Regions from separate parts of the Achromobacter xylosoxidans genome, predicted to be linked through region 2. Evidence: predicted binding sites of a transcription regulator. Region 2 holds the regulator's gene; each other region holds the start of a gene.
The links. Region 2 encodes LexA, which represses DNA repair genes until DNA is damaged. Its sites were predicted from a motif close to ACTGTATNNNNATACAGT; they were not measured.
Positions count from the first base shown of each region.

Region 1: the regulator LexA is predicted to act here: its motif matches at 3,940-3,957, upstream of IAG39_RS10710 (ATP-dependent helicase).
Region 3: the regulator LexA is predicted to act here: its motif matches at 5,154-5,171, upstream of imuA (translesion DNA synthesis-associated protein ImuA).

Region 1 covers NZ_CP061008.1:2,267,122-2,277,319, reverse strand. Annotated here, with positions in the region: gene IAG39_RS10720 (thermonuclease family protein) at 1-581, opposite strand, end outside; gene IAG39_RS10715 (magnesium and cobalt transport protein CorA) at 698-1,702, opposite strand; gene IAG39_RS10710 (ATP-dependent helicase) at 1,766-3,871, opposite strand; gene IAG39_RS10705 (DUF72 domain-containing protein) at 3,991-4,887, shown strand; gene IAG39_RS10700 (PLP-dependent aminotransferase family protein) at 4,873-6,393, opposite strand; gene IAG39_RS10695 (4-aminobutyrate--2-oxoglutarate transaminase) at 6,489-7,754, shown strand; gene IAG39_RS10690 (NAD-dependent succinate-semialdehyde dehydrogenase) at 7,879-9,348, shown strand; gene IAG39_RS10685 (inositol monophosphatase family protein) at 9,497-10,198, shown strand, end outside.
Region 2 covers NZ_CP061008.1:2,741,697-2,751,894, reverse strand. Annotated here, with positions in the region: gene IAG39_RS12920 (thiolase family protein) at 1-915, shown strand, start outside; gene IAG39_RS12915 (class I adenylate-forming enzyme family protein) at 917-2,446, shown strand; gene IAG39_RS12910 (Bug family tripartite tricarboxylate transporter substrate binding protein) at 2,443-3,408, shown strand; gene lexA (transcriptional repressor LexA) at 3,634-4,284, shown strand; gene lon (endopeptidase La) at 4,409-6,859, opposite strand; gene clpX (ATP-dependent Clp protease ATP-binding subunit ClpX) at 7,118-8,416, opposite strand; gene clpP (ATP-dependent Clp endopeptidase proteolytic subunit ClpP) at 8,517-9,170, opposite strand; gene tig (trigger factor) at 9,175-10,198, opposite strand, start outside.
Region 3 covers NZ_CP061008.1:3,157,171-3,167,368, reverse strand. Annotated here, with positions in the region: gene IAG39_RS14825 (DUF1656 domain-containing protein) at 1-192, shown strand, start outside; gene IAG39_RS14820 (HlyD family secretion protein) at 195-1,109, shown strand; gene IAG39_RS14815 (efflux transporter outer membrane subunit) at 1,162-2,583, shown strand; gene ypfH (esterase) at 2,584-3,288, opposite strand; gene IAG39_RS14805 (amino acid permease) at 3,474-5,009, shown strand; gene imuA (translesion DNA synthesis-associated protein ImuA) at 5,226-5,930, shown strand; gene IAG39_RS14795 (Y-family DNA polymerase) at 5,860-7,329, shown strand; gene IAG39_RS14790 (error-prone DNA polymerase) at 7,336-10,198, shown strand, end outside.

The sequences.
Region 1 (10,198 bases), 470 kb from region 2:
CCGCGCCCGGCCGCCTTGGCCTGGCGCTGCAGGTCCGGCATGGCCTTGTCGCGCAGGTAGTCCCCCTGGCGCGCCGTATAGGCCCAGGCGTAACCGGCCTCCACTTGCAGGCGGTTGGCCGAGCGGCCGTCATCCAGGATCAGGGCGCAGACTTCCCGGCCGTACTGATCCTTCTCGTAGCATTGCGCGGTGAGCGTCTTGCCTGCGACCAGACCGGCCAGGTTCTTGCGCGAGGCCTCGGCATAAGGCTGTCCGGGTTGATCGGACCCGTGGCCCTCTTCGGGAGCATCGATGCTGTCCATGCGGATGCGGTGCTGGCCGTCGGGCGCGCGCAGGGTCACGGTATCGCCGTCGGCCACGTTCACGATCGTGCCGGTGAGCGTGTAGCTGCCCTGCGGGACGCCGCCAGCCAGCGTCGCGCCGGGCCGGCCCTGTGTGGAAGGGGCCGGACGTTCGGTGCGCCCATCTCTTTCCGAAGGCTGCAGCCAGTTGACGATGGCGCCCGCCGCCGCGAGGATCACGGCGACGATCAGGGCGGTCAGCTTGCTGCCGCCGCGTAAGGGAGATTTGCCGCGCACCAGCCGGGCTCCAGGTAGGAAAACGCAGGCAGTTTGCCATAAAGGCGGGACGTGGAGTCGCGCCCGGCCGGCGGGTTACGCGCGCTGGCCGCCGGCGGCCCTGCGCGCTGCCCCCCCTCCTACAGCCAGCCGGACTTGCGGAAGCGCCAATACAGGACCGAACAGATCGACACGATGACGCCCAGCGTGATCGGATAGCCCCAGGGCGATTTCAGTTCGGGCATGAACTCGAAGTTCATGCCGTAGATGCCGGCAATGGCCGTGGGCACCGCCAGGATGGCGGCCCAGGACGCCAGCTTGCGCGTGGTGTCGTTCTGCGCGGCCTGGCCTATCATCAGGCTGGCTTCAAAGGCGAAGGCCAGGGATTCGCGCAGCGAGTTGAAAAGCTCATCCACGCGCAGCACGCGGTCGGCGACCTCGCCGAAATACGGACGGGCATGCTCGTCCACCGCCGACATCTCGACCCGCGCCAGGCGGCGGCAGATCTCGGCCAGCGGCGACACCACGGTATGGATGCGCAGCAAGTCGCGGCGCTGCCGGTACAGCCTGCGGATGTCGGAGTCCTTGGCGCCGCGGATCAGCAGCTTCTGTTCGGCGCCCTCGACCACGGACTCGATCTTGCCGGCGGCCGCCACATAACGGTCCACCAGCCAGTCCAGCAGCTCGGAAGCCACATAGTCGCTGCCGCGCTTGAGCAGGTCGGGCGAGGCTTCCAGACGTTCGCGCAAGGGGCTATGGCCGGCGGTCGCGCCGCGCCGCACCGTGACCAGGAAGCCGTCGCCGATCAGGAACTGGGTCTCACCGAAGATGGGGCGCTCGGCCTCGACCTCGACCGTGATGGCGACGATGAGGATCATGTTGCCGTAGTCGATGATCTTCGGCCGCCGGTGGGCTTCCAGCATTTCTTCCTGGTTCTTGTCGCAGGCGCCGAGTTCGCTGGCGACCTTGGCCAGCACTTCCGGGCGCGGATTGCGCAGGCCGATCCACAGCATGCCGTGGTCCTGGCTGACGTACTGGGCGACCTGGTCGATGGGAACCTCGCGCTCCCGCCGTCCGTTCACGTAGGCGATCGATGCGACGACCTCTCGTTTCGAGTCGTCGGCGGCCTGTTCTTCAGTAGACATAAACACCCTTGGTCAATGCGATCCCGACCGGACAGCTTGTGTATCGGCCGATGATAGCCCAGCCTACGAGAACAGGTTGCGCACCCGCTTGGCCACATCCACGCTGGGCGCCTGCGGCTCCTTGAGCGCTGCGCGCCCGGCGGGCAGATCCGGCAGCTTGGGCAAGTGATCGAACAGCGGCAGAATCGCATTGGTGATGTAGCGCGTGCGCGAACCGTAGACGTGCCGGTCGCCCATGCCGGTCTGCTGGTGCACGTAGAAGCGCTGCGGCACGATGAGCTGCAGCCGTTCCTTGGCGCGCGTCATCGCCACATACAGCAGGCGGCGCTCTTCCTCGATTTCCTCGGCCGTGCCGGTGCTCATGTCCGACGGGATGCAGCCGTCCACCACGTTCAGGACGTAGACCGCCTTCCATTCCTGGCCCTTGGCGGAATGGATGGTGGACAGGATCATGTAGTCCTCGTCGCGATGCGGCGCGCCGGACTCGTCGCTGGTGGCGTCCGGCGGATCCAGCGTCAGCTCGGTAAGAAAGCGTTCGCGCGTGCCGTAGCCCGCGGCGATGCGCACCAGCTGGTCCAGGTCCGCGCGGCGCACGCGCGCATCGTCGTACAGCCGTTCCAGTTGCGCGCCATACCAGCGCAGGGCCAGGTCCACGTCGGCGGGCCATTTCAGCGCGGGATCGCACAAGGCCGCATAGGTATCGGCGAAAGCGCCCCACTCTTCCTGCGCCGCCGCGCCCGGCTTGAATTCACGCAACGCGCGCAGCGGTTCGGCGGAGGCGGACATGGCGTCCATCAGCTTGCCGGCCGTGGCGGGTCCGATGCCCGGCAGCAACTGTGCCACGCGAAAGCCCGCCATGCGGCCGCGCGGATTCTCCGCCCAGCGCAATATCGACAACAGGTCCTTCACGTGCGCGGCCTCCAGGAAGCGCAGGCCGCCGAACTTCACGAAGGGAATGTTGCGCCGGGTCAGCTCCAGTTCCAGCGCGGCGCTGTGGCTGGCGGTGCGGAACAGCGCCGCCTGTGACTTGAGCGTGGCCCCGCCCTCGCGCTGCGCCAGCACCTGGTCGGCCACCCAGCGCGCCTGGCCGGCTTCGTCGCTGACCGTCACCAGTTCAGGCAACTGGGACGACTGGCGGTCGGTCCACAGGTCCTTGGCGTAGCGCTCCGTGGCCAGGCCGATCACGGCATTGGAGGCGTTCAGGATGGGTTGGGTCGAACGGTAGTTGCGGTCCAGCGTGATGACCCGGGCCGGATTGGGAAACTGGTTCGGAAAATCCAGAATGTTGCGCACCGTGGCCGCGCGGAACGAATAGATGGATTGGGCATCGTCGCCCACCACCGTCAAACCGCGGCCGTCGGGTTTCATCGCCAGCAGGATGGCGGACTGCAGACGGTTGGTGTCCTGGTATTCGTCCACCAGCACGTGGTCGAAGCGCGCCCCCACGTCGGCCGCGATGCCGGGATCGCCCATCATCTCGGCCCAGTACAGCAGCAGGTCGTCGTAGTCCAGCACCTGCTGGTCCTGCTTGGCCGCGACGTAGGCGCGGAACAGGTTCTTGAGTTCGTCTTCCCATTGGGCGCACCAGGGGAAGGAGGTCTTCAGCACGTCGGCCACCGGCGTCTGGCTGTTGACCACGCGCGAATAGATGGCCAGGCAGGTGCCCTTGAGCGGAAAGCGCGACTTGGTGGACGACAGGCCCAACTCGTGGCGCACCATGCCCATCAGGTCCTCGGCGTCGCCGCGGTCATGGATGGTGAAGGCTTCGGACAGGCCGATGCGTTGCGCGCAATCGCGCAGCAGGCGCGCGCCGATGGCGTGGAAGGTGCCGGCCCAGGGCAGCGACGGCGCCTGCTGCGTGGCGCGCAGCCGCATCACCCGCTGCAGCACCGAGCCCACGCGCCGCTCCATTTCCAGCGCCGCGCGGCGCGAGAAGGTCAACAGCAGCATGCGCTGGGGATCGGCGCCGTTCAGGATCAGGTGCGCGACCCGGTGGGCCAGCGTATTGGTCTTGCCCGAGCCGGCCCCGGCGATCACCAGCAGGGGACCGTCGTCCCCCGGCGCGCCGGCCACGCCAAACTCGGCGGCCTCGCGTTGGGCGGGATTGAGATCGGCCAGGGGATCGGGACGTTCGGCGGACGGGTTGGACGTATCGGTTTGGTCGGACATGGGACGGGGCCGCAGCATGGCGGCCGCTGAAAACGGCGAGCCCGGACATTGCCGGACCACGAATGAACACTGTATATTTATACAGAATTTTTTCGATAAAGTCTGATTTGCCTGTGGCCATGCGCCTCTTGAGCGGCACCGCCTCCTGGACCGACCCCACCCTGCTGGCCTGCGGCCGCTTCTACCCGCCCGAGGTCCGCAGCGCCGAAGCGCGGCTGCGCTTCTATGCTTCGCGCTTTCCCATGGCGGAGGTCGATTCCAGCTATTACGCCATGCCCACGGCCGAAAACGCCTACTTGTGGGCGCAGCGCACGCCGGACGATTTCGTCTTCAACATCAAGGCCTTCCGGCTGTTCACCGGCCATCAGACGCCGCTGTCCGCACTGCCCGCGGACATCCGGCGCGAACTCCCTGACTGGCCGGAACCCGTCATCTACCACGACCGCATGCCCGCCGACCTGCGCGACGAACTCTGGCGCCGCTACCAGCTTGCGCTGGAGCCCTTGCGCATGGCCGGCAAGCTGGGCGCGGTGCATTTCCAGTTTCCGCCCTGGATCCGGCGCGATGCGCGCGGCCGGGCGCGGGTGGCCGACTGCGCGCGCCGCATGGAAGAACACCTGGTGTCGGTGGAATTCCGCCACCGCAGCTGGTTCGATTCGCCCGCCGCCACCGCGGACACCCTGGCCTTCGAACGCGATCTCGAGGTGGTCCATACGGTGGTCGACAGTCCGCAAGGGTTCGACAACACCGTCCCCGCGGTCTGGGAATGCACCCATCCGGAACTGACGCTGCTGCGCCTGCATGGGCGCAACACGGCCACCTGGAACGTGTCCGGCGCCGCGTCCTCGGGCCGCTTCCAATACGAATACTCGGAACAGGAACTGGCCGAGCTGGCCGAGCGCTTCTCACGCCTGGCGGCGCAAAGCGCCCAGGCGCACGCGGTGTTCAACACCAACTTCGAAGACCAGGGCATGCGCAACGCCGCGGCCTTCGCGGCAGCGCTAGCGCCCGCCTGACGCGGCCACGGGCTGCGCCGCGGCGGACGCGCGCGCCACTTCGTTCAGGCTGTCCAGCAACACCTCGAACTTGCGCGCGATGTCATGCTCGGGCACGCAGGCGTAGCCCAGCAGCAGGCCAGGCCGGCGGCCTTCGTCGTTGACGTAGTAGCGCGACAGCGCGCGCGTCAGCACGCCCTTGCTGCGCGCCACATCCACCACGCGCAGGTCGTCCATGTCCTGCGGCAGCGTCAGCACCAGGTGCAGCCCCGCCATGCTGGCGTCGCGATGCAGCCAATCCGGCCCCAGCCGGCGTTCGATCAGATTGACCAGCATGGCGCGGCGCCGTCCGTACAGCATGCGCATGCGGCGGATGTGGGCGGCGTAGTGACCTTCCGAGATGAACGTGGCCAGGGCCGCGTGCGTCATCAGGTGGCCTTCGCGGTAGAGCTCCGCGTGCGCCGCCTGGAACGCGGCGGTCAAGGTCTTGGGCAGCACCAGATAGCCCACGCGCAGGCCCGGATACAAGGTCTTGCTGAAGGTGCCCATATAGATCACGGGCGCGTCCGGTTCCAGCCCCAGCAGCGAAGCGATGGGCCGGCCGGAGAAGCGGAATTCGCTGTCGTAGTCGTCTTCGATGATCCAGCTGCCGCTTTGCCGCGCCACCGCCAGCAGCTGGCGCCGGCGCGTCAGCGACATGACCGGCCCCAGCGGATACTGGTGCGAGGGCGTGACGAAGATGAAGCGCGGCGGCGTGCCGACGGTTTCCGGCAGGCGCATGCCTTCCTCGTCCACCGGCAGATGCACGGTGTGCAGGCCGTTGGCCTGCAGGATGGTGCGCGCCCCCCAGTAGCCCGGATCCTCGACCCAGGCGGTCTCGCCAGCCTCGCCCAGGATGCGGGTGGTCAGGTCGATGGCCTGATGCGAACCTTCGGTGATGATGATCTGCTCGGGATCGCAATCGATCGAGCGGGTCAGCGCCAGATGCTGGGCCAGCGCCTCGCGCAGGGCCGGCAGCCCGCCGCCGTAGGCGTAGGTCAGCAGGTCGGGCGAGGGATTGCGCCACAAGGCGCTGAAGATGCGGCCGAACTTCTTGTGCGGGAATTCGGTCAGGTCGGGCACGCCGGGCATGAAGGCGCCCCACTGGTAGGGCGAGGCCGAGACGCCATCGACGATGGCGGCGCCACGCGGCGACAGCGCCGGGCGCGGCTGCGCGGGCGGCGGCTGGCGCTTGCGCCGGCCGCTGGCCAGGTAGGAATCCGGCACCGAGGCGTTGACGAAGGTGCCGTTGCCCTGGCGGCTGCGGGTGTAGCCTTCAGCCAGCAGCTGGCTGTAGACGTGAACCACCGTGTTGCGGGCGATGCCGAGCTCGGCCGCCAGGTCGCGCGACGCGGGCAGGCGCGAGTCCGCGGCAATGGCTCCATCCAGGATGGCTTCACGGATGCCGCGGTACAGCCGCTTGTTCATGGGCTCGCTGGAGCCGTCCGCCAGCCGCAGCTGCAGCAAGTCACCGACTATGGACCGCAATTGGTTCTACCCGATTTATAAAAGTGGTTCCCACAAATGGGGCCATCGTAGCATTAAATAAGGTTTTCCCGCCCATCATGCTCTCTGAGGCTGAGATGAAGAATCAGGACCTGAATACCCGCCGTTCCCTGGCCACGCCGCGTGGCGTCGGCGTCATGTGCGACTTCTACGCGGTGCGCGCCGAAAACGCCACCCTGTGGGATGCCAATGGCAAGGAATACATCGATTTCGCAGGCGGCATCGCCGTCCTGAACACGGGCCACCTGCACCCGAAGATCAAGGCCGCGGTCGCCGCGCAGCTGGACAACTTCACGCACACGGCCTACCAGATCGTGCCGTACGAAGGCTATGTCTCGCTGGCCGAGCGCATCAACCGCCTCGCCCCCATCGACGGCCTGAAGAAGAGCGCCTTCTTCACCACCGGCGTCGAAGCCGTCGAAAACGCCATCAAGATCGCGCGCTCGGCCACCGGCCGCTCGGGCGTCATCGCCTTCTCGGGCTCGTTCCATGGCCGCACCATGCTGGGCATGGCGCTGACCGGCAAGGTCGCCCCGTACAAGCTGTCGTTCGGCCCGATGCCGGGCGACATTTATCACGTGCCCTTCCCCAACGCCACCCAGTCCATCACCGTGGCGGACTCGCTCAAGGGGCTGGACCTGCTGTTCAAGTGCGACATCGATCCCAAGCGCGTCGCGGCCATCATTCTCGAACCTGTCCAGGGCGAAGGCGGCTTCAACATCACCCCGCCTGAACTGATGACGGCGCTGCGCAAGATCTGCGACGAGCACGGCATCCTGCTGATCGCCGACGAAGTCCAGACCGGCTTCGGCCGCACCGGCAAGCTGTTCGCCATGGAACACCACTCGGTCCAGGCCGACCTGATCACCATGGCCAAGAGCCTGGGCGGCGGCTTCCCGATCTCGGGCGTGGTCGGCCGCGCCGACGTCATGGACGCACCCGCCGCCGGCGGCCTGGGCGGCACCTATGCCGGCAACCCGCTGGCGGTCGCCGCGGCGCATGCCGTGCTGGACGTGATCGCCGAGGAAAAGCTGTGCGAACGCGCCGTCGCCCTGGGCGACAAGCTGCGCGCGCATCTGGAAGGCCTGCGCGCCAAGGTGCCGGGCATCGCCGACGTGCGCGGCCTGGGCTCCATGGTCGCTCTGGAACTGAACGATCCCGCCACCGGCAAGCCGGACGCCGAAGCGGTCAAGCGCGTGCAAGCCCGTGCCATCGAAAAGGGTCTGATTTTGCTAAGCTGCGGTGTGTACGGCAACGTCCTGCGCTTCCTGTACCCCTTGACCATCCCCGACGCCCAGTTCGATCGCGCACTGGCCATCCTGTCCGAGGCGCTCGCCGCCTGACGCACAGGACCTGAACTACCGGTATTCCGGCGGGCAGGCACAAGTTTTGCGGGCGTAGCGGATCAGCCGCCACGCCCGCAAGCCGTTTCCTGGCCCACCGCATCCCTTCAAGGAGACTCCAATAATGACCGCACTGACCCATCCCCTGGCGCGCCCCGATCTGCTGCGCGACGCCTGCTACATCGACGGCAAGTGGGTAGCCGCCGGCAACGGCCCGTCCATCCCCGTGGACAATCCCTCCACCGGCAAGACCATCGTGTCGGTGCCCAAGCTGGGCCGCAAGGAAGCCGAACAGGCCATCGCCAGCGCCGAGGCCGCCCTGCCCGCCTGGAGCGCCAAGACTGGCAAGGAACGCGCCGCCATCCTGCTGAAGTGGGCCCAGCTCATGATGCAGAACCAGCAGGACCTGGCCGCCATCATGACGTCCGAGCAGGGCAAGCCCGTGACCGAAGCCGCCGGCGAAATCGCCTACGCCGCCTCGTTCCTGGAGTGGTTCGGCGAAGAAGCCAAGCGCATCGACGGCGACATCCTGCAAAGCCCCAAGGCCGGCCAGCGCCTGATGGCGCTCAAGCAGCCCATCGGCGTCACCGCCGCGATCACGCCGTGGAACTTCCCCGCCGCCATGATCACCCGCAAGGTCGGCCCGGCCCTGGCCGCCGGCTGCACCATGGTGGTCAAGCCCGCCCAGCAGACCCCGCTGACCGCACTGGCGCTAGCCGTGCTGGCTGAAGAAGCCGGCGTGCCCGCAGGCGTGTTCCACGTCATCACCGGCAGCTCGCGCGAAATCGGCGCGGCCCTGTGCGAAAGCGACGTGGTGCGCAAGCTGAGCTTCACCGGCTCCACCGAAGTCGGCCGCACGCTGATGGAGCAATGCGCGCCCACCATCAAGAAGCTGTCGCTGGAACTGGGCGGCAATGCGCCCTTCATCGTGTTCGACGACGCTGACCTGGACCGCGCGGTCGACGGCATCCTGGCTTCCAAGTACCGCAATGCGGGCCAGACCTGCGTCTGCGCCAACCGCATCTACGTGCAGGCCGGCGTGTACGAAGAAATCGCCAAGCGCCTGGTCGCCAAGGTCGAGGCCATGAAGGTCGGCGACGGCTTCGCCGACGGCGTGACCCAGGGTCCGCTGATCGACAGCAGCGCCGTGGAAAAGGTGCAGGAGCACATCGCCGACGCCACCGCGCACGGCGCCAAGGTGATCGCCGGCGGCAAGCCCCACGCGCTGGGCGGCACCTTCTTCGAACCGACCGTGGTGCGCGACGTGACCCAGTCCATGCGCTTCGCGACCGAGGAAACCTTCGGCCCGGTGGCCCCGCTGTTCCGCTTCGAAACCGAAGCGGAAGTCATCGGCATGGCCAACGACACCATCTTCGGCCTGGCCGCCTACTTCTTCACCCGCGACTACGCCCGCATCTGGCGCGTGTCCGAGGCCCTGGAGTACGGCATCGTCGGCATCAACACCGGCATCATCTCCAATGAAGTCGGTCCGTTCGGCGGCGTCAAGCAATCCGGCCTGGGCCGCGAAGGCTCGAAGTACGGCATCGAAGAGTACCTGGAAATCAAGTACCTCTGCGTGGACCTGGGCGCCTGACGGCCCCTGGCGCACTGCGGCCCCCGCCGGTTTCTGCCGGCGGGGGCCACTTGCATTTGCCCGGCGTGCTGGCGGGAGTCCGATATGTTGCATCGCGGCCTGCGCCGGGCATGGTAGATTTGCGCGTTCCCTGACCGAACGAGTCCGTATGAGCAGAACCTTCACCCGCGAGGACACCCGCCGGCTTGCCGCTATCCTGGCCGAAACCGCGCAGACGGAAGTCATGCCGCGCTTTCGCAATCTGCCGGAAGGCGCGGTGCGCGGCAAAAGCTCCGCCCGCGACCTGGTGACCGACGCGGACGAAGCCGCCGAGCGCCTGATCGCCGCGCGCCTGGCCAAACTGCATCCGGGCGCCGTGCTGATCGGGGAAGAAGCCTCGGCCCGCAATCCCGCGCTGCTGAACATGCTGGTCGACGCCGACCTGGCCTTCCTGATCGATCCCATCGACGGCACCCGCAACTACGTCGCGGGCCTGCCTCTCTTCGGCATGATGATCGCCGCCTGCCATCGCGGCGACGTGATCGCGGGCGTCATCTACGACCCGGTCAGCCGCGACAGCGCGCTCGCCGTGCGCGGCGAAGGCGCCTGGATGGAATATGAAAACGGCAAGCAGGCCCAGCTCGCGGTGGCCAGCCCCGCGCCGCCCGAAGACATGGACGGCCTGATCTCGACCGGCGCCCTGCCCGAACCGATGCGCACCACCGTCAACAGCAACCTGTCGCGCCTGGGCAGCACCGCCTCGCTGCGTTGCGCCGCGCATGAGTACCGCATGCTGGCCGCCGGGCACTGCCACATCGCGTTCTACAACCAGTTGACTGCCTGGGACCACGCTGCCGGCTGGCTGCTGCAC
Region 2 (10,198 bases):
GCGGAAAAGATGTTCTATCCGGACAAGAAGGCCGAGATGATGAACGCGTTCTTCGGCGGCACCGACATACATTTGTTGCGTCAGACATGGGATTTCTTCTGCCAGCAGGAGACCGACCCCGGCATCCGCCAGCGGCTGAACTCTCCCGGCGCCTGGAATACGCAGAGCTTTTTCATGGACATTTATGCGGCCATGGCGCGCCAGCATATGCGCACGTATGGCACCACGCAGCGGCAGATCGCCAGTGCGGCAGCCAAGAACCACGCGCACTCGACCACGAACCCGCTGGCCCAATACCAGAACGATATGTCGACCGACGAAGTGCTTGCGACCCCCGAGATCGCCTGGCCACTGACGCGCGCCATGTGCGCACCCATTTCCGACGGTGCCGCCGCCATCGTGTTGTCCAGCGGCCGCGCCCTGTCAGACGCGCGCAGGCAACGGGCCGTCAGGGTCGCGGGCATCGGCGCGGCCAGCACGGTGATCCGCGACATCGCCGATATGGACAGGCATTGCGTGCACCTGGCTGCCAAGCGCGCCTATGCCATGGCCGGGATCACGCCGCAGGACATCGACCTGGCTGAAGTGCATGACGCATCCAGCTTCGCGGAACTGCTGCAGATCGAGAATCTGGGCCTTTGCGCCCGCGGCCAAGGCGGGCCATACACCGAAAGCGGAGCGACCAGCCTGGGCGGTCCCACACCCGTCAACGTATCGGGCGGCCTGGTGTCCAAAGGACACCCGATCGCCGCGACGGGATTGGTGCAAATCCATGAGCTCGTTACGCAACTGCGCCATGAGGCCGGCGCGCGCCAGGTACAGGGCGCCCGTACCGCAGTGGCCGAAAACGGCGGCGGCTTCTTGCACTACGAAGATGCCGCGGCCGTAGTCACGGTGCTCAGCAACAGGCTCTAGCATGCAGCCTGTCGATTTCTTCCTGCATGCAGCCATGCGGTACCCGGACCGCATCGCAGCGATCGATGCGGCTAGCGGCCGCACCCATACCTACGAAGCGCTGCGCGGCCAGACGCTGGCGCTGGCTGCGGCGCTACAACGCCTGTCGGGCAAACCGCGTCCAGTGATCGCGACGCTGGCCGGCAATTCGCACGCGATGCTGCTGGGCATATTGGCCACCTACGCCTGCGCCGGCGTGCTGGTACCGCTGACGCCGACCGTGGTCGAACAGGACATCGCCCGCCAGTTGGCGACGGCCGCGCCCGACATCGTATTGCACGACGCGGCATACGAGGCGCTGCTGGCTTCCTACCACGGTCTGCGCATCTGCAACGACGCGGGCCGTCAGCTCCATGTCGATACGCTGGTGCGTGAACACGCGGGCCGGTCACCATCGCGCTCCAACCCGGATCTGAGCGAAACGACCGCCATCAAGTTCACCGGCGGATCGTCGGGCGCGCCCAAAGCCGTATTGCAGTCGCTACGCTGCATCAACACCATGGTGGCATCACTGGCCATGACATATGGTTTCGACAGCGAGGAACGCTTCCTGCTGGCTCCACCGATGACGCATGGCGCAGGCACTTTCGTGCTGCCGGTATTGCATGCCGGGGGCTGCCTGGTGATCGCTGGCAAGGCCACAGCCGAACAATTGCACGCCTTGATGGAAACCCATGGAGTGACGTCCACCTGGCTGCCCCCCACGCTGCTCCAACGGCTGGTGCAGGCACAGTGCGCCGCTGCGCGCCATCTGCCGGCGCTGCGCAACCTGCTGTATGGCGGTGCGCCATGCCCAGCCCCGCTGCAATCGCAGGCGATTGCGGAGTTTGGCCCCGTGCTGGGCGTCACCTACGGCCTGACGGAAGCGCCGGTCATCATCGCCGGCATGAACGGCGCGACCGGCTCCCTGCCGGAAAACCTCGGCAGCGCAGGCCGCATCGGCCCCCTGACGCGGGTGGCGGTCGTTGGCGCCGACGGCCACCCGACCACAATCCCAAACACCCTGGGCGAAATTATCGCCAGCGGCGACTTGCTGATGTCGGGCTACCTGAACATGCCCGAACAGACCGCGGCCGTCCTGAAAGATGGCTGGTTCCACACCGGAGACATCGGTGTCATCGATGAACGCGGGTTCCTGTTCATCAAGGGCCGCAGCAAGGACATCATCATCAGCGGCGGCTTCAATGTGTATCCCTCTGACGTCGAAAACGCCTATGCGCAACACCCCGGTATCGCCGAATGCGTGGTGTTCGGCAATGCCGACGACGACTGGGGCGAACGCGTCGAAATGGCGGTCGTGCCGATTCGGCCGGGCTCGGTCAGCGTCCAGGCGCTGATCGACTACGGCAAGCAGCAGTTGGGGTCCGTGCGGACACCCAAAATCATCCACATCGTGCAGTCTTTTCCAAAAAACACGCTGGGCAAAATCGACAAGCGGCGAATCATCGACGACTTGCGCAACGCGACCCGGCAGGAGGAACATCGATCATGAATTTCAAGACCTGGATTGCCGCCACAAGCTGCGCATTCGCCGTCACGCTGGGCGGCCCCGCGGCCGCAGCCTTTCCGGAGCAGCCCATCCGCTTCGTGGTCGGGTTTCCGCCGGGAGGGTCGACAGATATCGTCGCGCGGGTATTGGCTGAAGGCCTGTCGCGTGAACTGGGACAGGCCGTGGTCGTCGAAAACAAGGCCGGCGCTGGCGGCACTATCGGCGCCTCGTCGGTCGCGCACGCCAAACCCGACGGCTACACCATCTTCCTGGGTACCGTAGCCACCAACGTGATCAACCCGCTGCTGCGCAAGGAGCTGAATTTCGACCCTATCAAGGATTTCACCATGATTGGCGAGGTTGGCTTCTACACCAATCTGGTGCTGGTCAATGCCGATTCCAAGTACCAGAACCTGCGCACGCTGGTCGCCGACGCAAAGCAGCGGCAGTTGTCGTACTCCAGCCCCGGGGCTGGCACATCGCCGCACATGACCGGCGAGTACTTCAAGATCCTGACAGACGCGAAGATGCAGCACATTCCCTTCTCGGGCAGCGGGCCGGCGTTAACCGCGCTGATGGGTGGTCACGTCGACCTCGGGTTCGACAATCTGCCTGCGGCCCTGAGCCTGGTGCAGTCGGGCAAAGTGCGGGCGCTGGCCATCACCAGCAGCACGCGCATCAAGGAACTGCCCGACGTGCCCACCGCCGAGGAACTGGGAGTGAAGAACATGAGCGTGGACGCCTGGGTCAGCGTCATGGGCCCGGCCGGCATTCCTGCCGACCGGCTGTCGGTGCTGAGCGCCGCCTTGCTGAAAACGTTGACCAAACCCGACATCATCCGCAAGCTTGAAGACAAGGCCGTCACGATCAAAGCCACCCGCCCGGACGAATTGCAGGGCTATATCGAATCCGAGACCCAAAAGTGGCGCAGCGTCATCGAGACGGCCGGAATCAAGCCGGAGTAACAGACGCCGCATCGTCCAGGCCCGGCCGCGCCATGGAGCCGCAAGCACATGGCTTTCCAGCGTCCGGGCGCCGCCGGTTCCGCCGGGCCCGTCCAATCGGGACATTCTGAGCGGCCTGCCATTACGTTGGCTTTGAGACGGTCCGCCCCGAGCTTGCTTTTTTGCGCTGCGTCCCCCAGAATGGCGCTGTATATATGTACAGTCCGCTAGCACCGGATCATCGCCATGGCCAGCAAACTCACTGATCGCCAACAACAAATCCTGGATCTCATCAGGCAGACCGTCACGCGCACGGGCTTCCCGCCGACCCGCGCCGAAATTGCCCTGGCCCTGGGTTTCCGATCCCCCAACGCGGCGGAAGATCACCTCAAGGCGCTTGCCCGCAAGGGCGCCATCGAGCTGACCGCCGGCGCGTCGCGCGGCATCCGCCTGAAGGACGCCTCCCCTGCCCCCACGCAAAGCTCGCTGCCCATGCCGGGCCTGGCCCAATTGCTGCTGCCGCTGGTCGGCCGCGTCGCTGCGGGCAGCCCCATCCTGGCCGCCGAACACGTGGAACGCGAAGTCGGCGTCGATCCCAACCTGTTCGCCCAGACGCCCGACTACCTGCTCAAGGTGCGCGGCATGAGCATGCGCGACGCTGGCATCCTGGAAGGCGACCTGCTCGCCGTAAAGAAAGCCTCGGAAGCCCGCAATGGTCAGATCGTGGTCGCCCGCCTGGGCGACGACGTCACCGTCAAGCGCCTGCAACGCCAGAACGGCCACATAGAACTCCTGCCCGAAAACCCCGATTTCGAACCCATCGTGGTCGAAGCTGGCCAGGATTTCGCGCTGGAAGGCATCGCGGTGGGCCTGATCCGCACGCACGCGCTGCACTAGGAACCAACAGCTCCTGCGCCTGCGCAGCATAAAAAAACCCCCGCCAATTTCTTGGCGGGGGTTTTTTGTTGGAAGCCGCATCCAGGAGGGGCGCCGCTTACTGGCGGCGTCGCTCCCGGTTCCATCAGTGCTTGAGCACCGGGTCGGTCGAACCCGGTTCGGCAGGCTTGGCCACCAGGGGTTCCTTGACCGCTTCTTCCTCGGCCAGGGGCTCCGGCAGGCGCTCCAGCGCCAGTTCCAGCACCTTGTCGATCCAGCGCACCGGCACGATCTCGAGATGGTTCTTGACGTTGTCCGGGATCTCCGCCAAATCCTTGACGTTTTCTTCCGGAATCAAGACCGTCTTGATGCCGCCACGGTGAGCTGCCAGCAGCTTTTCCTTCAGGCCGCCGATGGGCAGGACCTCGCCGCGCAGCGTGATCTCGCCGGTCATTGCGACATCGGCGCGCACCGGGATGCGCGACAAGGCCGACACCATGGCCGTGGTGATCGCGATACCCGCGGACGGACCGTCCTTGGGCGTCGCGCCTTCCGGCACGTGCACGTGCATGTCGTGCTTCTCGAACACGCTGTCGGCAAAGCCCAGGCGGCGGGCGCGGGAACGCACTACCGTGCGGGCCGCCTCGACCGACTCCTTCATCACGTCGCCCAGCGAGCCGGTGCGTTGGATGACGCCCTTGCCGGGCATGTCCGCGACTTCGATCGTCAGCAGGTCGCCGCCGACTTCCGTCCAGGCCAGACCCGTCACCTGACCGATCTGGTTTTCCTTTTCGGCCATGCCGAAGGCATAACGGCGCACGCCCAGGAATTCACTCAGGTTGTCGCCCGTGACGTTGACCGGCTTGACCTCGGCGGCCTTGCCTTCAGCCTTGGCGCGGTCGCTCTGGGTCAGCAACTGCTTGATGACCTTGCGGCAGATCTTGCCCACTTCGCGTTCGAGCGCACGCACACCGGCTTCGCGGGTGTAGTAGCGCACGATGTCGCGCAGCGCGCTGTCGTCGACCGTGAGTTCGCTATCCTTCACGCCGTTGTTCTTCATCAGCTTGGGCAGCAGATGGTCGCGGGCGATGTGGATCTTCTCTTCCTCGGTGTAACCCGACAGACGGATCACTTCCATGCGGTCCAGCAGCGCCGGCGGAATATTCAGCGTGTTGCTGGTGGCCACGAACATGACGTCGGACAGGTCGAAGTCGACTTCGATGTAGTGGTCCTGGAACGTGTGGTTCTGTTCCGGATCCAGCACTTCGAGCAACGCCGACGAGGGATCGCCGCGGAAATCCATGCCCAGCTTGTCGATTTCATCGAGCAGGAACAAGGGATTGCGCACGCCGACCTTCGACATGTTCTGGACGATCTTGCCAGGCATGGAGCCGATGTACGTGCGGCGGTGGCCGCGGATCTCGGCTTCGTCGCGCACGCCACCCAGCGCCATGCGTACGAACTTGCGGTTCGTCGCCTTGGCGATGGATTGGCCGAGCGAGGTCTTGCCGACGCCCGGAGGGCCGACCAGGCACAGGATCGGCGCCTTCACCTTGTCCACGCGCTGTTGCACGGCAAGGTATTCCAGGATCCGTTCCTTGACCTTTTCCAGACCGTAGTGGTCGTTGTCCAGCACCGTTTCCGCGTTGCTGATGGAATTGTTGATCTTGCTCTTCTTCCTCCAGGGGAGGTTGATGAGCGTATCGATGTAGTTGCGCACCACGGTGGCTTCTGCCGACATGGGCGACATGAGCTTGAGCTTCTTGAGCTCGGCATCGGCCTTCTTGCGCGCCTCTTTGGGCATGTGGGCAGCGATGATCTTCTTTTCGAGCTCTTCGATGTCCGCGCCTTCCTCGCCCTCGCCCAACTCCTTCTGAATGGCCTTGACCTGCTCATTCAGGTAGTAGTCGCGCTGGCTCTTTTCCATCTGCTTCTTCACGCGGCCGCGAATCCGCTTTTCGACCTGGAGGATGTCGATTTCGGTTTCGAGTTGCGTGAGCAGGCCTTCGAGGCGCTCGGAGGTGCCGACGATCTCGAGCATCTTCTGCTTCTGCTCGAGCTTCAAGGGAAGATGCGCGGCGATCGTGTCGGCCAGGCGTCCGGCATCATCGATGCCAGCCAGCGAGGTCAGGATCTCCGGGGGGATCTTCTTGTTCAGTTTTACGTACTGCTCGAACTGCGCAACGATGGCGCGGCGCAGGGCTTCGGTTTCGGAGCCTTGCATGGCGTCCGGTTCGATCGGCGACACCTGGCAGGTGAAATGCGAATCGGCATCTTCGATGCTGTTGATGCGGGCGCGCTGGGTGCCCTCGACCAGCACCTTGACGGTGCCGTCGGGCAGCTTGAGCATCTGCAGGATGCCGGCTACGCAGCCGATCTCGTAGACGTCTTCGGGGGTGGGGTCATCCTTGCCGGCGGATTTCTGGGCCACCAGCATGATGCTCTTGCCCGCTTCCATCGCAACCTCGAGCGCGCGGATAGAGCGCGGGCGGCCGACGAACAGCGGGATGACCATGTGCGGAAACACCACGACATCGCGCAGTGGGAGCAGGGGCAGGTCGATCGGGTCGGAAGGCAGGGTCTGGCTGGCAGACATAGGAGGTTCCTCGGTATGACTCGGCGTATCGGGGACGGGAGGCCTGGGTATACCCGGACAATCCACGTCGGTTACGTCTGTTATGGGAACAATAGCCGAAAATTCAAGATCTCGGCGCCTGGATCCCCCAACGGCTTAAAAAAACCGCGGGCGGCACCCTCAGTATGCAAGCGTCGCGCCTGCAGGAAAAGCGTGTTTGCACCCGGGAATGCGCCTTAGGCAAAAAAACCCGTTACAGGAACGGGCTTTTCTGAAATATCAGGCTGCGGCGTCGCGGACTTCTCCGCGCTCTGGCTTGTCTGAAGCCGCGTCCTCGTCGGCGTAGATGAGCAATGGCTTGCCCTCGCCTTCGATCGCGTTCTCGTCCAGCACCACGCGCTTGACGTTGCCCTGGGAGGGCAGGTCATACATGGTATCCAGCAGGGCCTGCTCGATGATGGAGCGCAGGCCGCGCGCGCCCGTCTTGCGGCGCAGCGCCTTGCGGGCGATCGCCTTCAGGGCGGCGGGACGCACGTCGAGCTCGGCGCCTTCCATGGCGAACAGCTTCTGGAACTGCTTGAGCAAGGCGTTCTTGGGCTCGGTCAGGATCTGCACCAGGGCCGCTTCGTCCAGTTCATCCAGGGTGGCGACCACCGGCAGACGGCCGACCAGCTCGGGGATCAGGCCGAACTTGATCAGGTCTTCGGGTTCGACTTCCGAGAACAGCTCGCCCACGCCGCGTTCCGACTTGGCGCGCACCGAGGCCGAAAAGCCGATGCCCGATTTCTCGGTGCGGTCGCGGATGACCTTTTCCAGTCCGTCGAAGGCGCCGCCCACGATGAACAGGATGTTGGTCGTGTCGACCTGGACGAAGTCCTGGTTCGGGTGCTTGCGGCCGCCCTGCGGGGGCACCGAGGCGACAGTGCCTTCGATCAGCTTCAGCAAGGCCTGCTGCACGCCCTCGCCCGACACGTCGCGGGTGATGGACGGGTTGTCGGACTTGCGGGAGATCTTGTCGATTTCGTCGATGTAGATGATGGCGCGCTGCGCCTTCTCTACTTCGTAGTTGCAGTTCTGCAGCAACTTCTGAATGATGTTCTCGACGTCTTCACCCACGTAACCGGCTTCGGTCAGCGTGGTGGCGTCGGCCATGACGAAGGGCACGTTCAACATGCGCGCCAGCGTCTGGGCCAGCAGCGTCTTGCCCGACCCGGTGGGGCCGATCAGCATGATGTTGCTCTTGGAGAGCTCGACTTCGTCGCCCTTGATCTCGCCGTGGCGGATGCGCTTGTAATGGTTGTAGACGGCCACGGCCAGCATGCGCTTGGGCGAGTTCTGCCCAATGACGTACTGGTCGAGGAAGGTCTTGATTTCAGCCGGAGTGGGCAGTTCGGAACGAATCGCCGCGCGCGCGGTGGCTTGCGCCTCCTCGCGGATGATGTCGTTGCACAGATCTATGCATTCATCGCAGATGAATACCGACGGACCCGCGATCAGCTTGCGGACTTCATGCTGGCTTTTATTGCAAAACGAGCAATGCAGCACTTTTGCGTCTGCCGATCCCTTTTTTTCAGGCATATATGTTCGTATCTCAGGTAAAGATGCGCCAGGCCGGCTAAAGGCCTAGCGCATGCGCTTACTCAAACGTGGTGGCAGCGGGTTCGGGTCAACCGGGAAGTCAGCCTTCCGAGCGGGAGGTCATAACCTTGTCCACCAGTCCATACGATACCGCATCTTCGGCCGACATGAAGTTGTCACGCTCCGTGTCTATGCCGATGCGTTCCATGGTCTGGCCGGTATTGTCGGCCAGGATGCGGTTCAGGCGTTCACGCAGGTCCAGGATCTCGCGGGCCTGGATCTGGATGTCCGAGGCCTGCCCCTGGGCGCCGCCCGAGGGCTGGTGGATCATGATGCGCGAGTTGGGCAGCGTGAAGCGCTTGCCCTTCTTGCCTGCCGCCAGCAGGAACGCGCCCATGCTGGCCGCCAGGCCGGTGCAAAGGGTGGACACGTCCGGCTTGACGAATTGCATGGTGTCAAAGATGGCCATTCCCGCATACACCGACCCGCCGGGCGAGTTGATGTACAGGGAAATGTCCTTGTCAGGATTCTCCGATTCCAGGAACAGCAACTGCGCCACGACCAGGTTGGCCGTTGCGTCGTTGACCGGACCCACCAGGAAAATGAGCCGCTCGCGGAGCAGACGCGAATAGATGTCGTAGGCGCGTTCGCCGCGCCCCGACTGCTCGATCACCATGGGAATGTAGCCCAGGCCGGTGGGGGTCACCGAAGACCCGCCATTCATTGCCGCATAGAAATCGGTGAATCTCTGCATAGTGTTACGCCATCCCCATCAACTGATCGAAAGGCACCTTCTCTTCGGTGACCTTGGCCTTTTCAAGCACGTGCGCGACGACATTGTCTTCCAGCACGATAGCCTCGATTTCAGCACGACGCTGGCGGTCGGCCAGGTAATAGCTGACAACCTGTGCGGGTTGTTCGTAGTTCTCGGCGAACTCTTCGATACGCGCACGGACTTGTTCGGGCTTGGCTTGCAGCTGGGCTTGCTTGACCAGTTCCGACACCAGCAGGCCCAGGCGCACGCGGCGCTCGGACTCGGTGGCGAAGGCTTCGGCCGGGATCGGCACGGATTCGGCGTTGGGGATGCCACGCTGCTTCAGCTCTTCGCGGGCGGCGGCGACACGGCCTTGCACGTCGTTGTCGACCAGGGCCTTCGGCACGTCGAACTTGCCGGCTTCGACCAGGGCGTCCATGACGCTGGACTTGGTGCGGCCAGCCGAACGGACCTTGACTTCGCGCTCGATGTTGCTGCGGATGTCGGCCTTCAGCTTTTCGACGTCGCCTTCGGCCTGGCCGAGGGACTTGGCGAATTCGCCGTTCAGCTCGGGCAGCACGCCTTCAGCCACTTCCTTGACGGTGATGGTGAATTCGGCGGTCTTGCCGGCAACTTCCTTGCCCTGATAGTCGTCGGGGAACTTGAGCGGGAAGACCTTGCTTTCGCCAGCCTTCAGGCCGCGGGCGGCTTCTTCGAATTCGGGCAGCATGCGGCCTTGGCCGAGCACGAACGGGAAGGCTTCGGCCTTGCCGCCTTCGAACGGCACGCCGTCGATGGTGCCGGCGAAGTCCAGCGTGACGCGGTCGCCATCTTGCGAGGCGCGGCCTTCACGGGCTTCGAACGTCGCGCGCTGCTTGCGCAGGACGTCCAGGGTCTGCTGCACTTCGGCGTCGGTGACGGCCGTTTCGTAGCGGGTGACGGCCAGGGCCGACAGGTCCGGCACGGCGACTTCGGGATAGACCTCGAACGTGGCGGTGAACGCCAGCGTGTCGTCGGCAACGCCTTCA
Region 3 (10,198 bases), 420 kb from region 2:
TACGGCGTCTATTTTCCCTGGCTGCTGGTGCTGGGCGTGGTGACCCTGGGCGTGGCCTGGGCAGTGCGCCGCGTGCTGGCCCGCGCCGGGCTGTACCGCCTGGTGTGGCACCCCGCGCTGTTCGACCTGGCGCTGTTCGTGGTGCTGCTGTACGGCGTATCCCTCATTTCCCCCTATTTACTCCAGAGATAAGCATGAAACTCCCCAACGCCCTGCGCCCCGCAGCCATCGGCAAGTTCGCGGTGACCGCCGTCGTCGTCGCCGCGGCCGCCTACGCCGGCTGGCAGCTCTGGGTGCACTATGAAGTCGAACCCTGGACCCGCGACGGCCGCGTCAAGGCCTACGTGGTGCAGGTCGCGCCCGATGTCTCCGGCCTGGTGACCAGCGTGCCGGTGCACGACAACCAGGACGTCAAGGCCGGCGACGTGCTGTTCGAAATCGACCGCGCGCGCTTCCAGCTGGCCTACGACCAGGCCCAGGCCTCGGTGCGTTCCGCGCAAGTGGCGCGCGACCAGGCCGTGCGCGACGCCAAGCGCAACCGCTCTTTGGGCCAACTGGTGGCCGCCGAGGCGCTGGAACAAAGCCAGACCAAGCTGCAGCAGACCGAAGCCGCGCTGGCCCAGGCCGAAGTGCAGCTCAATACCGCGCGCCTGAACCTCGAACGCAGCCGCGTGCTGGCGGTGAATGACGGCCGCATCACCAACCTGGACCTGCGCGCGGGTTCCTACGCCACCGCTGGCCGCGGCGTGATGGCGCTGGTGGATTCCAGTTCGTTCTACGTCGAAGGCTATTTCGAGGAAACCAAGCTGCCTGGCATCCACGAAGGCGACCCCGTCACCGTGACGCTGATGGGCGACTCGCACCATATCCGCGGCCACGTGGAGAGCATTGCCATGGGCATCGCCGACCGCGACCGCAGCACCGGCGCCAACCTGCTGCCCAACGTCAATCCCACGTTCAACTGGGTCCGCCTGGCGCAGCGCATCCCGGTGCGCGTGAAGATCGACGACGTGCCCGCAGGCGTGCGCCTGGTGGCGGGACAAACCGCCACCGTGTCGGTGGATTCCGGCCCGGCCCACTCGCAAGCCGGGGCGCGCCAGCCGTCCTGATCGTTCCTTTCTTCCACCCCTACTCTCTTATCGACGCACAGCCGTAACCGCCATGAACACCAGATACCTCCTGCCTCTTACGCTGGCCCTTGCGCTGGCCGGATGCGCCGCCGTGGGCCCGGACTACCAGGTGCCCGCCGGATCGGCGGCCGAGCGGCAGAGCGCGCAGGCGCCCTTCACGCAGGCGCGCGAGGCGGCGTTCCGGCAGGATGCGGTGCCTGGCCACTGGTGGCGCCTGTACGACGATCCCGTGCTGGATAGTCTGGTGGAAAAAGCCCTGGCCGCCAACACCGACCTGCGCGTGGCCAGCGCCAACCTGGAACGCGCCCAGGCCGCCGTGCGCGAAGCGCAGGCGCAGCAGCAGCCGTCCATCGGCGTCAATGCCTCGCCCACTTTCGGCCACGTGTCCGGCCTGCAGGAACTGCAGCCCGGCATCGATCCGCCCAACCGCTGGTCCTACTCCATGGGCGCCAGCGTGGCATACCAGCTGGACCTGTTCGGCCAGATCCGCCGCGCCGTGGAAGCGGCCAGCGGCGACGAGCAGGCCGCGCAGGCCGCCTATGACGCCACCCGCGTCACCGTGGCCGCCGAGACCGCCCGGGCCTACGCCAATATGTGCGCGGCCGGCATGCAGCTGGCTTCGGCCCAGCATTCGGTGCAGGTGCAGAAGCAATCGCTGGACGCGGTGGACCGGCTGCAACGCGCCGGCCGCGGCACCACGCTGGACGTGACCCGCGCCCGCAGCCAGCTTGAACAGCTGCAGGCCAACCTGCCGCCGTTCCAGGCCCAGCAGCGCACCGCGCTGTACCGCCTGGCGGCGCTGACCGGCCAGACGCCGGGCGAAATCCCGCCCGCGCTGCTGCAATGCGCCCAGGCTCCGCGCCTGACCGAAACCATCCCCGTGGGCGACGGCGCCGAACTGCTGCGCCGCCGTCCCGACATCCGCCAGGCCGAACGCACCCTGGCCGCGGCCACCGCGCGCATCGGCGTGGCTACCGCGGACCTGTATCCGAAGATCTCGCTGGGCTTGTCGGCGGCCTCGGGCGGCCCAGCCGCCATGTTCGGCGACCGCGGCACCTTCAGCTGGAGCGTCGGTCCGCTGATCTCCTGGACCATACCCAACACCGGCGCCGCGCAGGCCCGCATCGCCGAGGCGCAGGCCAGCACCAAGGCCGCGGCGGCGCGTTTCGACGCCACCGTGCTGAATGCCCTGCGGGAAACGGAGAGCGCGCTGGTGGTCTACGCGCGCCAACTGGATCGCGACACCGCCTTGCGCGCCGCGCGCGACCAGAGCGCCGAGGCCGCCTCGCAGGCAAGCCGCCTGTTCCAGTACGGCAAGACCGACTACCTGACCGTGCTGGATGCCGAGCGCACGTTGGCCAGCAACGAAAGCGCGCTGGCGGCTTCGCAGGCCGACCTCAGCAGCGACCAGATCGCGCTGTTCCTGGCGCTGGGCGGCGGCTGGGAAAAATGATCAATGCACCGGGGTGCCGTCGGGCGGCGTCTGGTTAAGACCCAGCGCGGCCTCCCAGCTGCGCAACGGCACGCAGGTCTTCAAGCGCACGATGGCGCGCTCGATCAGCGCCGGGTGCAATGCGTGCCCCACCTGGGTCGCGATGTCGATGGTCGAGTCGCCGTGCAGCTCGGTCAGGCGCGCCTGGGCGGCCTGGATGAGCTCCACGTTCATGATCGGATCGGCGGCGCCGTGCAGCAGGTGCAGCGTGGTGAACTGCGGCGCGAGCTTGGGCATCTGGGCGTAGCGGCCCGAGAAGGCGATGACGCGGCCGGCGATGCCGTCGTGCGCCTGCACCAGTTCCAGCGCCATGATGGCGCCCTGCGAAAAGCCCGCCAGCGCCGTGTCCGACTGCAGCAGGCCGAAACGCGCCTGCGCCTCGCGCACATAGTTTTCCAGGGGCGGCAAGGCCCGCGCCACGCGTTCCGGGCGGTTTTCCTCGGTCACGCCGCGCACCGAGAACCACTGCCGGCCGTCGCCGCCGCCGTCGTAGGGCTCGAACCCCTGGGGCACCAGCACCGCCGCGCTGGGGAACGCCGCGCGCACCGCTTTTGCCAACGGCTCCATGTCGTCGGGGGTGCCGCCCACGCCGTGCAGCAGGATAAACAGCTGGCGCACGTCGACGCCGGCGTTGGGAAGAAACTCGATAGAAGTGGAAGACGCCATGAAACTGCTCCGTGCTGGCTGGGGCCGCCGAACGGCCCCGGAATAGCCGCATTGTAAAATGCGCGCCTTGAAGCAACCTTTGCCGCACCGCCACGGACCGGCTGGCTTGCGCGGCATTGCCTGGCGGGCAGGCCCGCACGCCCGTGCCTGATGGTCCGCCGCCGCGGCAACTTCCTACCCCAGTAATGCAAACTCCGACAACAGAATCCGGCGCCACGCCTGCCGGCCAGAACCAGCTGCATCGCGTGCTCAAGGCGCGCCACCTCACGATGATAGCGTTGGGCGGGGCCATCGGCACCGGCCTGTTCGTGGCCTCCGGCGCCGCCATCGCCCAGGCCGGCCCGGGCGGCGCGCTGCTGGTCTACCTGGCCATCGGCCTGATGGTCTACTTCATCATGACCAGCCTGGGCGAACTGGCCACCTTCATGCCGGTATCGGGTTCCTTCTGCACCTATGCCTCGCGCTACGTCGACGGCGGCTTCGGCTTCGCGCTGGGCTGGAACTTCTGGATCAGCTGGGCCACGGTGGTGGCGGTGGACGTGGTGGCCGCGCAACTGGTCATGGCCTATTGGTTCCCCGATACGCCCGGCTGGATATGGAGCGTGGCCTTCCTGGCCCTGACCTTCGGGCTGAATGCCTTCTCGGCGCGCAGCTTCGGCGAAGCCGAGTACTGGTTCGCCATCATCAAGGTCGTGGCCGTGCTGTGCTTCATCGGCGTCGGGCTGGCGATGCTGGTGGGCATCATCCACAGCGGCACGCCCGTGGGCCTGGTCAACTGGTCGGTCGGCGACGCGCCCTTCGTGGGCAATGCGGCCACCTGGGTGGGCGTGGCGATGGTGGTGGCCTATTCGTTCCAGGGCACCGAACTGGTGGCCGTGGCCGCCGGCGAATCCGAGAATCCCCGCCGCAACGTGCCGCGCGCGATCAACCACGTGTTCTGGCGCATCCTGCTGTTCTACGTGCTGGCCATCCTGATCATCGGCCTGCTGCTGCCCTATACCGACCCGCAGCTGCTGCGCAACGAAGTGGAAGACATCGCGGTCAGCCCCTTCACGCTGGTGTTCCAGCACGCGGGGCTGCTGTCGGCGGCTACCGTGATGAACGCCGTGATCCTGACCTCGGTGCTGTCGGCCGGCAATTCCGGCATGTACGCGGCGACGCGGATGCTGTTCAACATGGCGGTGGAGGGCCAGGCGCCCGCCCTGTTCCGGCGCGTCACCCGCGGCGGCGTGCCGCTGTACGCGCTGATGGCCACCGCGCTGCTGGCCTGCCTGTGCCTGTTCAGCCTGGTGTACAGCCCCAAGGCCGTCTACATCTGGCTGCTGAACTTCGCCGGCATGACCGAATTCATCGTCTGGCTGAGCATCGCGGTCAGCCATTACCGCTTCCGCCAGGGCTATGTGAAGCACGGCTACGACACCGCCGACCTGCCCTACAAGGCCGGCCTGTTCCCCTTCGGCCCGCTGCTGGCCTTCGTCCTGTGCCTGGCGGTCACGCTGGGCCAGAACTACCAGGCCTTCCTGCAAGACCGCATCGACTGGATCGGCGTGATCTCCACCTACCTGGCGATCCCGCTGTTCCTGGCCTTGTGGATCGGCCACCGGCTGGTGCGCAAGTCGCACTGGATCCGGTACGAGGATATGCGGTTTTATGGGTTGGATCTGGATCGCACGGCGGGTGTGGAGGCCTCGGTATCTACTGCGCAGAACGCCCGCGCTTGATTGCGATCCGCCTGCCTGAAGCGGCTAAAATCGCGTTCAACACGGCCCGCTCCTCTGCATCGAAAGGTGTACGGGCGGGTTTTCTTTTGGGCTGCCGCGTTACCGGCGCAAAACTATTCGCGGCGCGCTCTGCCCCTTTTAAATACTGTATATATATACAGCTATAATGACGCATCGGCCACTACCCCGGGTCCCCGCAAGCCGGAACCGATCGCCATGCAGTCCCCAGAACGTATCCATCCCGCGTTGTGGCGCGCCACTCAGTTGGCTCAAGGCGCCGCCCGCACCCTGCCCACCGGGCATGCCGCGCTTTCGCCCGAGCTGCCGGACGGCGGCTGGCCGCTGGGTTCGCTGACCGAACTGCTGGTGCCGCACCCCGGCATCGGCGAAATCCGCCTGCTGCGTCCGGCGCTGGCCCAGCTGGAAACCCGCCGCGCCATCGCGCTGGTGCAGCCGCCGCACGCGCCCCACATCGCCAGCTGGATGAGCTGGCGGCTGGATCCGCGCCAATTGCTCTGGGTGGCGCCGGAAAAACCCGTGGACGCGCTTTGGGCCGCCGAACAGATCCTGAAGAACGGCAGCTGCGGCGCCCTGATCTGCTGGCTGCCCCATGTGCGCCCCGAATCCCTGCGCCGCCTGCACCTGGCCGCCCAGGCCAGCGACCTGCTGTTCATCGCGGTGCGCCCCAGCAGCGCGGCGCAAAACGCCACGCCCGCGCCCTTGCGGCTGGCGCTCGCGCCGGCCGCGGGCGGCTTGTCCGTCCACATCCTGAAGCGCCGCGGGCCCGCCTGCGATACGCCGCTATACGTGGGCCTGGAACCGGGCGCCACCACACCTGTTTCTCCCCGCCATGCGCCTCTGGATCGCCGCCTTCCTGCGCTGCCTGCCGCTGGACGCACTGCGCCCGCACTGGCCGCTTGAGGGGCAGGCGTTCGCGGTCCTGGAACAGGAACGCGTCGCCGCCCTGACGCCCGCCGCCCGCCGCGCCGGCGTCAAGCCGGGCATGCGCCGCGCGGGCGCGGCCGCCATCGCCCCCGAGGTCGAGCTGCTGCCCCGCGATGTCCTGGCCGAGTCCGAAGCCTTGCAGGGCGCGGCGCTGGCGCTGCTGCAATACACACCCGAAATCGCCCTGGCCGACGGCGACACGTTGCTGCTGAACGTAAGCGCCAGCCTGATGCTCTTCCGCGGTCCGAAGGCGCTGCACCGGCGGGTCGCCGCCACCTTGCGCGCCCTGGACCTGCGCGTCTCGCTAGGCATGGCGCCGACCGCCGCCGGCGCCTGGCTGCTGGCGCGCAGCCCCGGCCGGCGCGCACCCCGGCGCACCCTGACGCTGCCCACGCTGACCCGGCGGCTGGACGCACTGCCGCTGGCCCTGCTGCCGCAGGCGCAGGCCCGCCGCGACTGGCTCGACGACATCGGCTGCCATACCCTGGCGGACCTGCGCGCCCTGCCGCGCGCGGGCCTGCAGCGGCGCAGCGCGCCTGAACTGCTGCAGGCCCTGGACGCCGCCTACGGCCTGGCGCCCGAGCTCCACCGCTGGATCGAGCCGCCGCACCAGTTCTCGCGCCGCATCGAACTCACCGACTACGTCGAGCACACCGACGCGGTGCTGGCGGTGGCGCGCCGGCTGGCCGAACAGCTGGGCGGCTGGCTCAGCGCCCGGCAACTGGCGGTGCGCCGCGTGGTGCTCAGCATGGAACACGAACGCGGCCGCCACGCCCGGCCGCCCACCGAACTGGAACTGGCCCTGGCCCAGCCGGTCTGGCAGGCGCCGCAGATCCTCCACCTGCTGCGGGAAAAGCTGGCCCGCTTCACGCTGGAAGCGCCCGTGATCGCCGTGGCGCTGCTGGCGCCCGACACGGTGGAACAGCCCGCCGCCAGCACTACCTTGTTCCCCGAGCCCGGCGGCACGCCCGCCGACCATGCCCGGCTGCTGGACCTGCTGGTGGCGCGGCTGGGCCGCGACCAGGTGCGCCACGCCCACCCGGTTCCCGACCACCGCCCCGAGGCCGCCAACGCCTGGGGCGACGCGCTGTCGCCGCCCCAACGTCCCGCGCCCCTGCCCGCCCTGCTGGACCGCCCCTTCTGGCTGCTGGACCCGCCGCTGCCCTTGAAGCTTTCCGGCCACCGGCCGCATTACGGCGGCCAGGCGCTGCGCCTGATGCGCGGCCCCGAACGCATCGAAAGCGGCTGGTGGGACCCGGCCCTGACGGTGCGCGACTACTTCGTCGCCGAGGACGCCGCCGCCGCGCGCTACTGGATCTACCGCGAGCGCGACGACGAGCACGCCCGCTGGTTCCTGCATGGGCTCTACGCCTGAAGCGTCATGCGCATGGACGACGACGACACCCCCGGCCTCCTGGCGCAGCTGCCCGGCTACGCCGAGCTGCAATGCCAGTCCAATTTCTCTTTCCTGCAGGGCGCTTCGCACCCCGAGGAACTGGTCGAACGCGCCGCCGAACTGGGCTACGCCGCGCTCGCCATCACCGACGAATGCTCGCTGGCGGGCGTGGTCCGCGCCCACGTGGAAGCCAAGACCCGCAAGCTGCCGCTCATCATCGGCGCCACCTTCCAGCTGCGCGCCGCGTCCGACGCCGCGCCGCTGGGCCTGACCCTGCTGGCGCAGACGCGCGAGGGCTACGGCAACCTGTCCGAACTGATCACCCTGGCCCGCACCCGCGCGCCCAAGGGCGAATACCAGCTGGCGCCCGAAGACCTTACCCACCCGCCCGCGGGCCACGCCCATCTGCGCCACCTGCCCGAATGCCTGGCCATCCTGAGCCCCGCCTACGGCACCGACGCCGACCGCATGGCCGAGCAGGCGCGCTGGCTGGCGCGCGTCTTCCCCCACCGCGCCTGGGTCGGACTGACCCTGCTGCACCGCTCGCGCGACGACCTGCACCGCGCCGCGGTCGAACACGCCGCGCAGGCCGCGGAACTGCCCATCGTGGCGCTGGGCCAGGTGCAGATGCACCTGCGCTCGCGCAAACCGCTGCACGACACGCTGACCGGCATTCGCACCCGCCAGCCCGTATCGCAGTGCGGCTACGAACTGTCCGGCAACGCCGAACAGCACCTGCGCACGCGCATGCGCCTGGCCAACCTGTACCCGCCGCAAGCGCTGGCCCAGACGCTGGCCATAGCCCGCCGCTGCGCCTTCTCATTGGACGAGCTGCGCTACGAATACCCGGACGAGATCATTCCGCGCGGCCACACGCCGGCCACCTATCTGCGCCAGGAAACCCTGGCCGGGGCCGCCCGCCGCTTTCCTTCCGGCACGCCGGACAGCGTCACCACGCAGATCGAAAAAGAGCTGGCGCTGATCACCGACCTGCACTACGAAGCCTATTTCCTCACGGTCTACGACATCGTCCAGTACGCCCGCGGCGAAGGCATTCTGTGCCAGGGCCGCGGTTCCGCCGCCAACTCCGCGGTCTGCTACTGCCTGGGCATCACCGAAGTGGACCCGGTGCGCGGCAACAACCTGTTCGAACGCTTCATCAGCAAGGAACGCAACGAGCCGCCCGACATCGACGTGGACTTCGAGCACCAGCGCCGCGAAGAAGTCATCCAGTACATCTACCGCAAATACGGCCGCGAACGCGCCGCGCTCACCGCCGTGGTCATTTCCTACCGGCCGCGCAGCGTGCTGCGCGATACCGGCTGCGCGCTGGGCGTGGACGCGGGCGTCATCGACGCCGTGTCGCGCGCCCACCAATGGTGGGACGGCAAGAAAGAAATGCTGCGCACGCTGGGCGCCTGCGGACTGGACCCCGAATCGCAGGTGGCGCGGCAGTGGGCGGCGCTGGCGCAGACCCTGATGGGCTTTCCGCGCCACCTGTCGCAGCATCCCGGCGGCTTCGTGATTTCACGCGGCAAGCTGTCGCGCCTGGTGCCCATCGAAAACGCCGCCATGGCGGACCGCAGCGTCGTGCAATGGGACAAGGACGACCTGGACGCGCTGGGCCTGCTGAAAGTGGACGTGCTGGCGCTGGGCATGCTGTCGGCACTGCGTCGCACGCTGGAACTGGCCGGCCAGCGCCGCGGCCAGCCCTTGCGGCTGCAGGACATTCCCCCCAGCGACGCGCCCACCTACGACATGATCTGCGACGCCGACACCGTAGGCGTGTTCCAGATCGAATCCCGCGCCCAGATGACCATGCTGCCGCGCCTGCGTCCGCGCGAATACTACGACCTGGTGGTGCAGGTGGCCATCGTGCGCCCAGGCCCGATCCAGGGCGGCATGGTCCATCCCTACCTGCGCCGCCGCCAGGGCAAGGAGCCCGAAACCTATCCCAGCGAAAAAGTGCGCGGCGTGCTCAGCCGCACCATGGGCGTGCCCATCTTCCAGGAACAGGTCATGCAGATCGCCGTGGTGGCCGCGGGCTTCACACCGGGCGAATCCGACCAGTTGCGCCGCTCCATGGCAGCCTGGAAGCGCAAGGGCGGCGTGGACAAGTACCGTACCAAGCTGGTCGGCGGCCTGCTGGCCCACGGCTACAAACTGGATTTCGCCGAGGCGCTGTTCCGCCAGATCGAAGGCTTCGGCGAATACGGTTTCCCCGAAAGCCATGCCGCCAGCTTCGCGCTGCTGGCGTACGCCAGTTCGTGGCTCAAGCGGCACGAGCCCGAAGCCTTCCTGGCCGCCCTGCTCAACTCCCAGCCCATGGGCTTCTACGCCCCCGCGCAACTGGTGCAGGACGCCCGCCGCCACGGCGTTTGCGTGCTGCCGCCGGACGTGACGGTCAGCGGCTGGGACTCGGCCCTGGAAACCCTGCCCGAAGGCCACCCCGGCGCCCGCCGGACCGCGCATCCGCACGCGCCCGCCACCGACGGCTTCCGCCCCGCCGTCAGGCTGGGGCTGAGCCTGATCCAGGGCATGCGCGAGGACGCCGCCCGGCGCATCGAAGACGCGCGCGCCGCCGCGCCCTTTGCCGACACCGGCGACCTGGCCCGCCGCGCCGCGCTCACCCGCCATGACCTCAACGCGCTGGCGGCCGGCGACGCCCTGCGCACCCTGGCCGGCCATCGCCGCCAGGCCAGCTGGGAAGCCGCCGCCAGCGTGCAGAGCCGCGACCTGCTGCGCGACGCCGCCATCCAGGAAACCCAGGCGCCGCAATTGTCCGCCCCTTCCGAAGGCCAGACCGTGGCGGCCGACTACCGCAGCGTGGGCCTGACGCTGCGCAGCC